Regions from separate parts of the Candidatus Merdisoma sp. JLR.KK011 genome, predicted to be linked through region 3. Evidence: predicted binding sites of a transcription regulator. Region 3 holds the regulator's gene; each other region holds the start of a gene.
The links. The regulator HrcA, encoded in region 3, represses chaperone genes, less so after heat shock. The targets are predictions, from matches to a motif close to TGTTAGCACTCNNNNNNNNNGAGTGCTAACA.
Positions count from the first base shown of each region.

Region 1: VV089_RS03940 (co-chaperone GroES) is a predicted target of HrcA. The motif match lies at 1,872-1,902, and genes of this name have one in related genera.
Region 2: htpG (molecular chaperone HtpG) is a predicted target of HrcA. The motif match lies at 1,729-1,759, and genes of this name have one in related genera.

Region 1 is NZ_JAYWSZ010000003.1:629,342-632,624, reverse strand. Features, by position in the region: gene groL (chaperonin GroEL) at 1-1,462, opposite strand, end outside; gene VV089_RS03940 (co-chaperone GroES) at 1,549-1,833, opposite strand; gene VV089_RS03935 (transketolase family protein) at 2,040-2,969, opposite strand; gene VV089_RS03930 (transketolase) at 2,959-3,283, opposite strand, start outside.
Region 2 is NZ_JAYWSZ010000006.1:302,743-306,025, forward strand. Features, by position in the region: gene htpG (molecular chaperone HtpG) at 1-1,652, opposite strand, end outside; gene VV089_RS24880 (GDSL-type esterase/lipase family protein) at 1,985-2,767, shown strand; gene VV089_RS24885 (DUF4358 domain-containing protein) at 2,767-3,252, shown strand.
Region 3 is NZ_JAYWSZ010000003.1:2,489,183-2,492,465, reverse strand. Features, by position in the region: gene VV089_RS13220 (hypothetical protein) at 251-631, shown strand; gene hrcA (heat-inducible transcriptional repressor HrcA) at 1,077-2,111, shown strand; gene grpE (nucleotide exchange factor GrpE) at 2,137-2,772, shown strand; gene dnaK (molecular chaperone DnaK) at 2,882-3,283, shown strand, end outside.

The DNA of each region.
Region 1 (3,283 bases), 1.9 Mb from region 3:
CCATATTCACATACTCCTCATGGAGCACATCGAAGCCTACGCCCGGCTCGCACTCTTTTACCTTGTTGATGATAACGGCGCCTTCCAGTCCGGCATTTGCCGCAATGTGGAACAGCGGAGACTCCAGAGCCTTCAAAATCACCTTAACACCTGTCTGCTCGTCGCCCTCTGTGGTGTCAAGCAGCTTCTCGATCTCCTTGGTTGCATGGATATATGCAGAGCCGCCGCCTGCAATGATGCCTTCCTCTACAGCCGCTCTTGTAGCTGCCAGAGCATCCTCCATACGAAGCTTTGCTTCCTTCATCTCGGTCTCGGTTGCAGCACCTACACGGATCACAGCCACGCCGCCTGCCAGCTTTGCAAGACGCTCCTGGAGCTTCTCGCGGTCAAAGTCAGAGGTGGTCTCCTCGATCTGCGCGCGGATCTGGCCGATTCTCTGGTCAATCTCAGTCTTATCCCCTGCTCCGTCTGCGATGATGGTGTTCTCCTTCTGAATCTTCACGGACTTTGCAGTTCCCAGCATATCCAGGGTAGCTTCCTTAAGCTCAAGGCCGAGCTCCTCGGAAATCACCTGTCCGCCGGTCAGAATCGCGATATCGCGAAGCATCTCTTTTCTTCTGTCGCCATAGCCCGGAGCCTTAACGCCCACTACAGTGAAGGTTCCGCGCAGCTTATTCATAACCAGAGTTGTCAGAGCCTCGCCCTCAATATCCTCTGCAATGATCAGAAGCTTGCGGCCGGTCTGTACAATCTGCTCCAGAAGGGGAAGGATCTCCTGGATGTTGGCAATCTTCTTGTCAGTGATCAGAATGTAGGGATCGTCAAGATTCGCCTCCATCTTCTCCATATCCGTAGCCATATATGCGGAAATGTATCCACGGTCAAACTGCATACCTTCTACCAGATCCAGCTCCGTCTTCATGGTCTTGGACTCTTCGATGGTGATAACGCCGTCCTTGGAAACCTTCTCCATGGCATCTGCTACCATATTGCCCACCTCGTCGTCTCCGGAGGAAACAGCCGCTACTCTTGCGATCTGATGCTTGCCGTTTACCTTGCTGCTCATGCCTGCGATGGCGTCTACAGCTGCGTCGGTAGCCTTCTTCATTCCCTTTCTCAGAACAATGGGGTTGGCTCCTGCTGCCAGGTTCTTCATTCCCTCATGGATCATAGCCTGTGCCAGAACCGTTGCAGTCGTAGTTCCGTCGCCCGCAACATCATTGGTCTTGGTAGCAACCTCTTTTACAAGCTGGGCGCCCATATTCTCAAATGCGTCCTCAAGCTCAATCTCCTTAGCAATGGTAACACCGTCATTGGTAATCAAGGGAGCGCCGTACTGCTTGTCAAGCACCACATTTCTTCCCTTAGGCCCTAAGGTTACCCGAACGGTATCTGCCAGTTTATTCACGCCTGCCTCCAGTGCGGATCTTGCCTCCACACCGTACTTAATTTCCTTTGCCATTTTAAAACTCCTCCAGTCTTATTTGTTTTGCTGATTTGCGGATATCATTTATCTGCCTCAAAAGGCTTATGCCGTCAATACACGCTTTATTCTACAATTGCAAGGATGTCGCTCTGCTTCACAATGATAAACTCCTCATCCCCGAGCTTCACCTCATTGCCTGCATACTTGGAATAGATAACCTTGTCGCCTTCCTTCACATGCATGGTCACTTCTTTTCCATCCACCATTCCGCCAGGGCCTACAGCGATAACCTCTGCCTGCTGCGGCTTCTCCTGTGACTTGCTGGCCAGAATAATTCCCGATGCTGTCGTCTCTTCTGCTTCAAACTGTTTCAGTACAACTCTGTCGCCTAATGGTACTAATTTCATTTCTATTCCTCCTTGATTCTATTGTTAACATTTTTCTTTATTAGCACTCACTAAGATTGAGTGCTAACTTACGGGTATAATATTAATGCTTTCCATTTTATTTGTCAACACATTTTATGAATTTTTTATATTTTTAACATTTAAAAAATTTTTCCGACAACAAGGGATGCTGCCCTTTTGTTTTGCAGCATCCCTAATTACAATTGTCAGTCTTCTTCCAGCTTTTTCAATACATTTTCCACAGTCAGCCCATACTTTTCCTTCACATCCTTTAATGGGCCGGACTCTGTAAATACATCCTCTACGCCTACTCGCTTCACCGGTGCATGCCAAGGCATGTCGCAGACCGTTTCAGATACCAGTCCTCCAAGTCCTCCGAGTATTGTGTGGTTCTCGATCGTTACCAGCTTCTTTACCTGGCCGGCAATCCGGCGGATGCAGTTCGTGTCCGCCGGCTTTATGGAAAAGATATTTATCAGCTTTCCCTTCTTTCCCTTTTCCCTGCAGGCTTCAAAGCTTCTCATAGCCAGATCTGACGCAGAACCCTCATATATAAGGGCAAAGTCATTTCCCAAATCTTCCATAACAACCGCTTTTCCCATCTGCACCTCTTCCTTTGCCGCCAGGTTGGGAACCTCGTCTCTGGCACAGCGGATGTACACCGGCCCTTTATAAGCAAGAGCCAGCTTTACCGCCTGGCACAGTTCGTCCGGATTGGAGGGGGACAGTATGCGAAGATTGGGAAGAACACGCATAAGCGCTAAGTCCTCATTTGCATGATGGGTTGCCCCGTCAAAGCTTCCATCCATCCCCGGATGGGTCGCTATCAATTTTACATTCAAGTTGGCATAGCAGATTTGCCGAAGCTGCGTCCAGCAGGTTCCCGATACAAACATTGCAAAATTTACATAAAATGGGATTTTTCCTTCTGCTGCCATTCCAGCCGCAATTGACATTGCATTCTGTTCTGCAATGCCGGATTCAAAAAAACGTTCCGGAAATGCATCCTGAAATTTATTGGTGGTGGTGGACTTTGCCAGATCGCTGTCTATAACAAAAATATCCCTGTTCTCTGTTCCTGCCTCAACTAATATGCTGCCCACCAGCTCCCGCAGGGTAATCTTGTTATATTTCATGAGCAAGCTCCTCCTCTTCCCGTGCCAGATCCTCCATTGCAGCCCTGTACTCTTCCTCCGTCAATCCACTGGAGTGCCATTTGGGAATGTGTTCCATAAAGCGGATTCCTTTCCCTTTTACCGTGTCTGCAAGGATCATCACCGGCATTCCATTTACCGCTTTTGCCTCCTTTATCGCTGCAAGAATCTGCTCCATGTCATGCCCGTCTATCTCTATCACGTGATAATTGAAGGCTCTCATTTTCTCTGCTAAAGGCTCTAGGTTTATAATCTCGTTCGTGGGATGGCTGGAGGACAGCTTGTTGTAGTCTATA
Region 2 (3,283 bases), on a different contig from region 3:
ACAGTCTCCACAAAATCCTCCGTCAGATCTGCGTCAATCCGCTGGAACTTCACATGCTCATTCTTCATCTCCAGATGAGAGATAAAGGGAGAATCAATATTGTGTTTCAAGATAACGGCATTCTTGCCCTCTTCCTTGAAAAGATTGATGTACTGGCTCTGCTGTACCTCGTCGGTCACATAGAAGATGGTTGTCTTTTCCGGCTCCTTCTCTTCAGCATTATCCTCCTCGGCCTCGTCGGGATTCTCCACCACGTCAACCTCCGGCGCTTCCTCTTCGGGAACCAGATCCTTGATGGTCTGATACTTGCCGTCCAGATCCTTAAAGAGCAGATAATCCATCATCTTCTCGCAGAACTTGTCATCCTTTAAGCAGCCGAATTTGATAAAGGGATTGATGTCGTCCCAGTACTTTTCATAATCCTCCCGTTCGGTCTTGCACATTCCCGTAAGCTTGTCGGCCACCTTCTTGGTGATGTAATCGGAAATCTTCTTCACAAAGCCGTCATTCTGCAGGGCGCTTCTGGAAACGTTGAGGGGCAGATCCGGACAGTCAATGACGCCCTTCAGGAGCATCAGAAATTCCGGAATCACTTCCTTAATGTTATCTGCGATAAATACCTGGTTGTTGTACAGCTTAATGGTGCCTTCAATGGAATCGTACTCTGTGTTGATCTTGGGGAAGTACAGAATTCCCTTTAAGTTAAAGGGATAGTCCATGTTCAGATGAATCCAGAACAGAGGCTCCTTGTAGTCCATAAATACCTTCCGGTAGAACTCCAGATACTCCTCCCTCGTGCACTCATTGGGGTGCTTCGTCCAAAGGGGGGACGTATCGCTGAGGGAAACAGGCCGCTTATTGATCTTCACACGGTCTCTGGCCGGAGAGATCTCCTTCGTTTCCTTTGTACCATCCTCGTTTTCCACTTCCTCGGTTTTGGCTTCCTCGTGGATGCGCTCCACCACTACGTCGTCATCCTTCAAATCCGCCTCGTCGATGGTCTCGTACTCCTGCTCGGCATTTGCCTTCTCCAGGAAAATCTCTACCGGCATAAAGGAGCAGTATTTGTTAATAACCTCCCGGGCCCGGTACTCATTGGCAAATTCCAGGCTGTCCTCATTTAAGAACAGGGTGATCTCCGTACCCACCTCTGTGCGGCTTCCCTCGGACATCTGATATTCCGTGCCGCCGTCGCACTCCCAATGCACCGGCTTGGCATCCTTCTGGTAGGAAAGGGTATCAATGTGAACCTCGTCCGCCACCATAAAGGCAGAGTAGAAGCCCAGCCCAAAGTGTCCGATAATCTGATCCTCATTGGTCTTGTCCTTATATTTCTCCAGAAAATCCGTGGCGCCGGAGAAAGCGATCTGGTTGATGTACTCCTGTACCTCGTCCGCAGTCATGCCAAGGCCCGTGTCAATGAATTTCAGCGTTTTTTCCTCCGGATTCACTACCACCCGGACTGTATTCTTGAAATCCTCGGGATAAGTATACTCACCCATGAGATCGAGCTTTTTCAGCTTGGTAATAGCGTCGCAGCCGTTGGAGATAAGCTCCCGGAAAAAAATGTCGTGGTCGGAATAGAGCCACTTTTTGATAATTGGAAAAATATTTTCGCTGTTAATGGAAAGGCTTCCATGCATTTCAGCCATAAATGTTCACTCCTTTGTATGTGTTTTCGTATTCTGACACATATTGTAATATGGGGGAAATAAAAAGTCAATAGAAAATCAGCACTCTTTCAATGTGAGTGCTAACAAATTTCTATAAACTTTCTAAAATTTCTCTAAATTTGGGAGAAACAGGGATACGAAAGAAAGGGTTGATAAATTTAAAAAAAATTAATAGAAATCCACTGGATTTGCGTAAAAGTAGGTGTTAAGATATAAAATGGTAAAAACATGAAGAACTACAGGGACCGGTGTGTCGAAGCAGCTTTACCCTTTCGTGCTGTCGCGCAGCGGCTTAGAATAGGAGGAACAGGGTGAAGCAGAGTAGGAAAGGTGCTCTGTATCTGCTTTTGGCAGTGGCCCTTTTAGCAGGATATATATTAAATCTGCAGCAGAGCAGATCCCCGGGCAGTGAGGACTTTCCGGCGGTGGAATGGATTCGGGCACAGGAGCGCTCCGATGTGGGAGCAATTGAACAGGCCCTTCTAAAGAGGGATCAGGAGAAAGCCGCAGAACAGCTTAAGGAGACGGCGGCAGAAGAGACAGAGGAGAAACCAATGGACAAGCAGAGCCTGCGCCGCAGGCTTGGTTCTGCTGTCATTGTAGGCGATTCTGTGGCAGAGGGATTTCTGGATTATGAATTTCTGGAAGCAGACTGCGTTATAGCAGAAAAGGGATTGCGGGCGGACGCGGCAGGCGGGGAGATACAAAAGGCCCTGGATCTGCAGCCCACACAGCTTTTTCTGTCCATAGGGCTTAACGATCTGGAGTACTGCCAGGGAGACAGCGGACGGTTCGTCCGATACTACCGGGAGCGGATTCAGGAGATACGGGAAGTGTTTCCGGAGCTTCCCATCTATATCAACGGGATTCTTCCCATTCTGCCGGAAGCAGTGGAGAAAAAGGCGGAACTGGGATATGTGGACGAATTCAACGAGGCTTTGCAGCAGATGTGCGAGGAGCTGGGCCTTACCTTTATTGACAGCAGCGATCTGCTAGAGGGCAGAGAGGAATGGTATCAGAAGGATGCCATACATCTGAAATCACAGTTTTATCCCCTGTGGCTCAATCGGATGGAAGAAACGGCAGGACTATAATGAACAGATGGGATATTTTACTAAAGCTGGCCAAGGTTTTGCTGGCCGGCCTGCTGGTTGTGATGCTGGCAGGCCTTATACGGGGAAGCGCGTGGAACCCGGACTTTGGCACGTTGGAAGCGCATGTGGAGACGGAACTGAATCTGTCCTGTATGCGGCAGGGGGACGAGCAGCTTCTTCGGAGGCTCTACGGGTTAAATGCCGGAGAGCTGAAGCACTGGGTTCTCTATACAGCCCAGGACAACATGGATGTGGAGGAGCTGCTTCTAGTGGAAGCGGCAGAGGAGGGACAGGTATCCCAGATCCGCCAGGCCATAGAGAAGCGGGTAGAAACACAGAAGAATAATTTTGAGGGTTACGGGCCGGAGCAGCTAAAGCTTATTGAAGGGTATGTGCTTTGGGAGTCAGATCCCTATCTGCTTTTTGTAATTTCGGAAAATGCAGAGGCGGCCAAATCCGGATTCGTAAAGGGCTTGTATGAATAACAGAAAAAACCTTAAGGAAAGGTAATAAGTC
Region 3 (3,283 bases):
CGGTTCCGTAAAATGCAAAAGACCCTATACCACACACTTATGCATGTGATACAGGGCCTTGTTCACTTGTCTATACCTAGTATATATCACTCTCTATCAAAAAATGCAATACTTAATTTCTAAAATAATTCTAAACATTTCTAAACAAAGCATTCCGGCCAAACGTTCTTCCCAGCAGCCATCCATTGCAGGCATCAGGCAAATACTTTATAATTAGCATACAACCCAGAAAAGGAGAAAGCAGCCATAAATGAACTATAAGATAATGTTAAGCAATAGTCTGAAAGCAGCCATAAATGAACTGAAAGAAATAAATAATATAACTTGTACACAATATCATATACATATTTATCCGGATACAAGCGAAAAAGAATTGTCGAGATTATCCAGTAAGGATTTGTATTACAAAACCGCATTTTTAAAAGGAAAATACGAATTAAAAACATTTACCATAGAAGAAACAGCAAAAATATTCTCACCGCCAATGGGCCTGCCCTTGTGGATGGAGATGTCATTGCTGTCGCATAAGGAAAGTGAAATGCATATCAAGCTAAAAATAAGCATCAGATTCAGAAAGCCAAAAGACCTGCATAACAAAGAAACAAGCCATCCGCCAATCAGAGTATTATAAAAATAAAAACACAAAAAACAGTATCCTTGTCCACTGAGGGTACCCACAGCGCAAATCCATCAAGCAAAAGCAGAATCAGCAATTAAATACCGAAACAGGCATGACACATCAAACAGCATACAGCAGAAACACACATCCGAAAAGACAAAAAACTTCCGTCCCCAAGCAGTTCATCCAGGAGGAGGCGGAGGGTCAGAGCAGACAGCGTGTACGCGAACCGTCCGAACACAGATATGGAAAAGCCTGTGCCCCGGCCCTCCGCCTCCTCCTGGATGAACTGCCTCCTCCCCCAATTTCTAAAAAAAACATAAACTCGCTTGACAAACGCAACCCATAGTGCTATTTTAATGTTAGCACTCAAAAGGGCCGAGTGCTAATAGGAAAAAAGACACACAAGAGTATTTCCAATAAAAAAGGAAATCCTCTATAAAAATGAGGTGACGAATTGGATCTGGACGAGAGAAAATTAAAAATCCTGCAGGCAATCATCCGCAATTATATGGAAACAGGAGAACCCGTAGGCTCCAGAACCATTTCCAAATATTCCGATTTGAATCTAAGCTCCGCAACCATCCGCAACGAGATGTCAGACCTGGAGGAGATGGGCTACATCCTGCAGCCTCATACCTCAGCCGGAAGGATTCCTTCTGACAAAGGCTACCGTCTCTATGTGGATCGCATGATGAAAGAGAAGGAACAGGAAGTCAGAGAGCTGAAAGAACTGATGATTGAACGAACCGATAAGATGGAACGGGTACTGAAGCAAGTGGTGAAGGTCCTGGCGGCCAACACCAACTACGCCACCATGGTATCGGCCCCTGCCTGTCATCGGAACAAGCTGAAATTTATTCAGCTTTCCAAAGTAAGCTCCACCCAGATTCTCACCGTCATAATGATGGAAGGAAATCTGGTACGCAACAAAGTCATTCCCGTTACCGAGGAACTGGATCAGGAGACAGTGCTGAAGCTGAATATCCTTTTAAACAGCGTTCTCAACGGACTGGCCATTGAAGAAATCAACCTGGCCATGATTAAGAACCTGAAGGAGCAGGCAGGCATTCACAGCGGTCTGGTGGCAGATGTCATTGACGCAGTGGCAGAAGTCATTCATTCAGAGGAGGAGGTAGAGATATATACCTCCGGAACCACCAACATTTTCCGCTATCCGGAACTGTCCGAGAACGGAAAAGCCAGCGAGCTTTTGAGCACCTTTGAGGAAAAGCAGGAGCTGACGGATCTGGTGAACCGGACCTTGGAGGGAAGCGGGGAAAGGGATATCCAGGTGTACATCGGCCAGGAGCTTCCCGTACAGGCCATGAAAGACTGCAGCGTGGTGACAGCCACCTACGAGCTGGGAGACGGGCTTCGGGGCACCATCGGAATCATAGGGCCGAAGCGCATGGATTATGAAAATGTGGTGGATACCTTAAAGACCCTCACAGATCAGCTGGATGAGATATATAACCGAAAGCAGGAATAAAAGGAAGAGAAAGGGGTAAAGACCCGTGGAAAAGGAAATGAATCAGGAAGAAGCCATCCAGGAGGAAGAGCTTCAAAGAGAAGCGGCAGAAGCCCAAGACGAGGCCGTGCAGGAAGAGCCGGAAGCAAAAGCAGAGGAAGAACAGGAGCCGTCGTCTGAGGCGTCCAAGGAGCCGAAGGAAAAGTCAGAAAAATCCTTCCTTGGCAAGAAGAAAAAGAAGAAAGACCCGAAGGACGAGAAAATTGAGGAGCTTGAAGACCGGGTAAAGCGCCAGATGGCGGAGTTTGACAACTTCCGCAAACGCACCGAGAAGGAAAAGTCCCATATGTACGAGATAGGAGCCAGGGATGTGATTGAGAAGATTCTTCCGGTGGTGGACAATTTCGAGCGGGGACTTGCAGCCGTTCCCGAGGAAGAAAGAGCTAATCCCGTCATAGAGGGAATGGATAAGATCTACAAGCAGCTGATGACCGTATTGACCGACCTGGGCGTGGCTCCCATTGAGGCGGCAGGACAGGAGTTTGATCCCAATCTTCACAATGCAGTGATGCACATAGAGGATGAAGAACTTGGGGAAAATATTGTGGCCGAGGAATTCCAGAAGGGATATACCTACAAAGAAACCGTTATCCGGCACAGCATGGTGAAGGTTGCAAACTGATGCGACAGCTTGTGCACTCGGAAAAGCAAAGCTTTTCTGAGTGCACCGTGGAGTAAATATATCATCAAACCAACAACTTACAATCAAAATAAATGAGGAGGTCTCTATTATGAGCAAAATTATTGGAATCGACTTAGGAACAACAAATAGCTGTGTAGCAGTTATGGAGGGCGGCAAACCGGTGGTAATCGCCAACACCGAAGGCGCAAGAACCACACCGTCCGTAGTAGCATTTACAAAGACAGGAGAGCGTCTCGTAGGCGAGCCGGCAAAGCGTCAGGCCGTTACCAACTCCGAAAAAACCATTTCCTCCATCAAGAGAGACATGGGAACGGATCACAGAGTAGCCATTGACGACAAGAAATATTCTCCCCAGGAGATTTCCGCTATGATTCTCCAGAAGCTGAAAGCGGACGCGGAGAACTATTTAGGCGAAAAGGTAACGGAAGCCGTTATCACCGTACCGGCCTACTTCAATGACGCCCAGAGACAGGCGACCAAGGATGCAGGC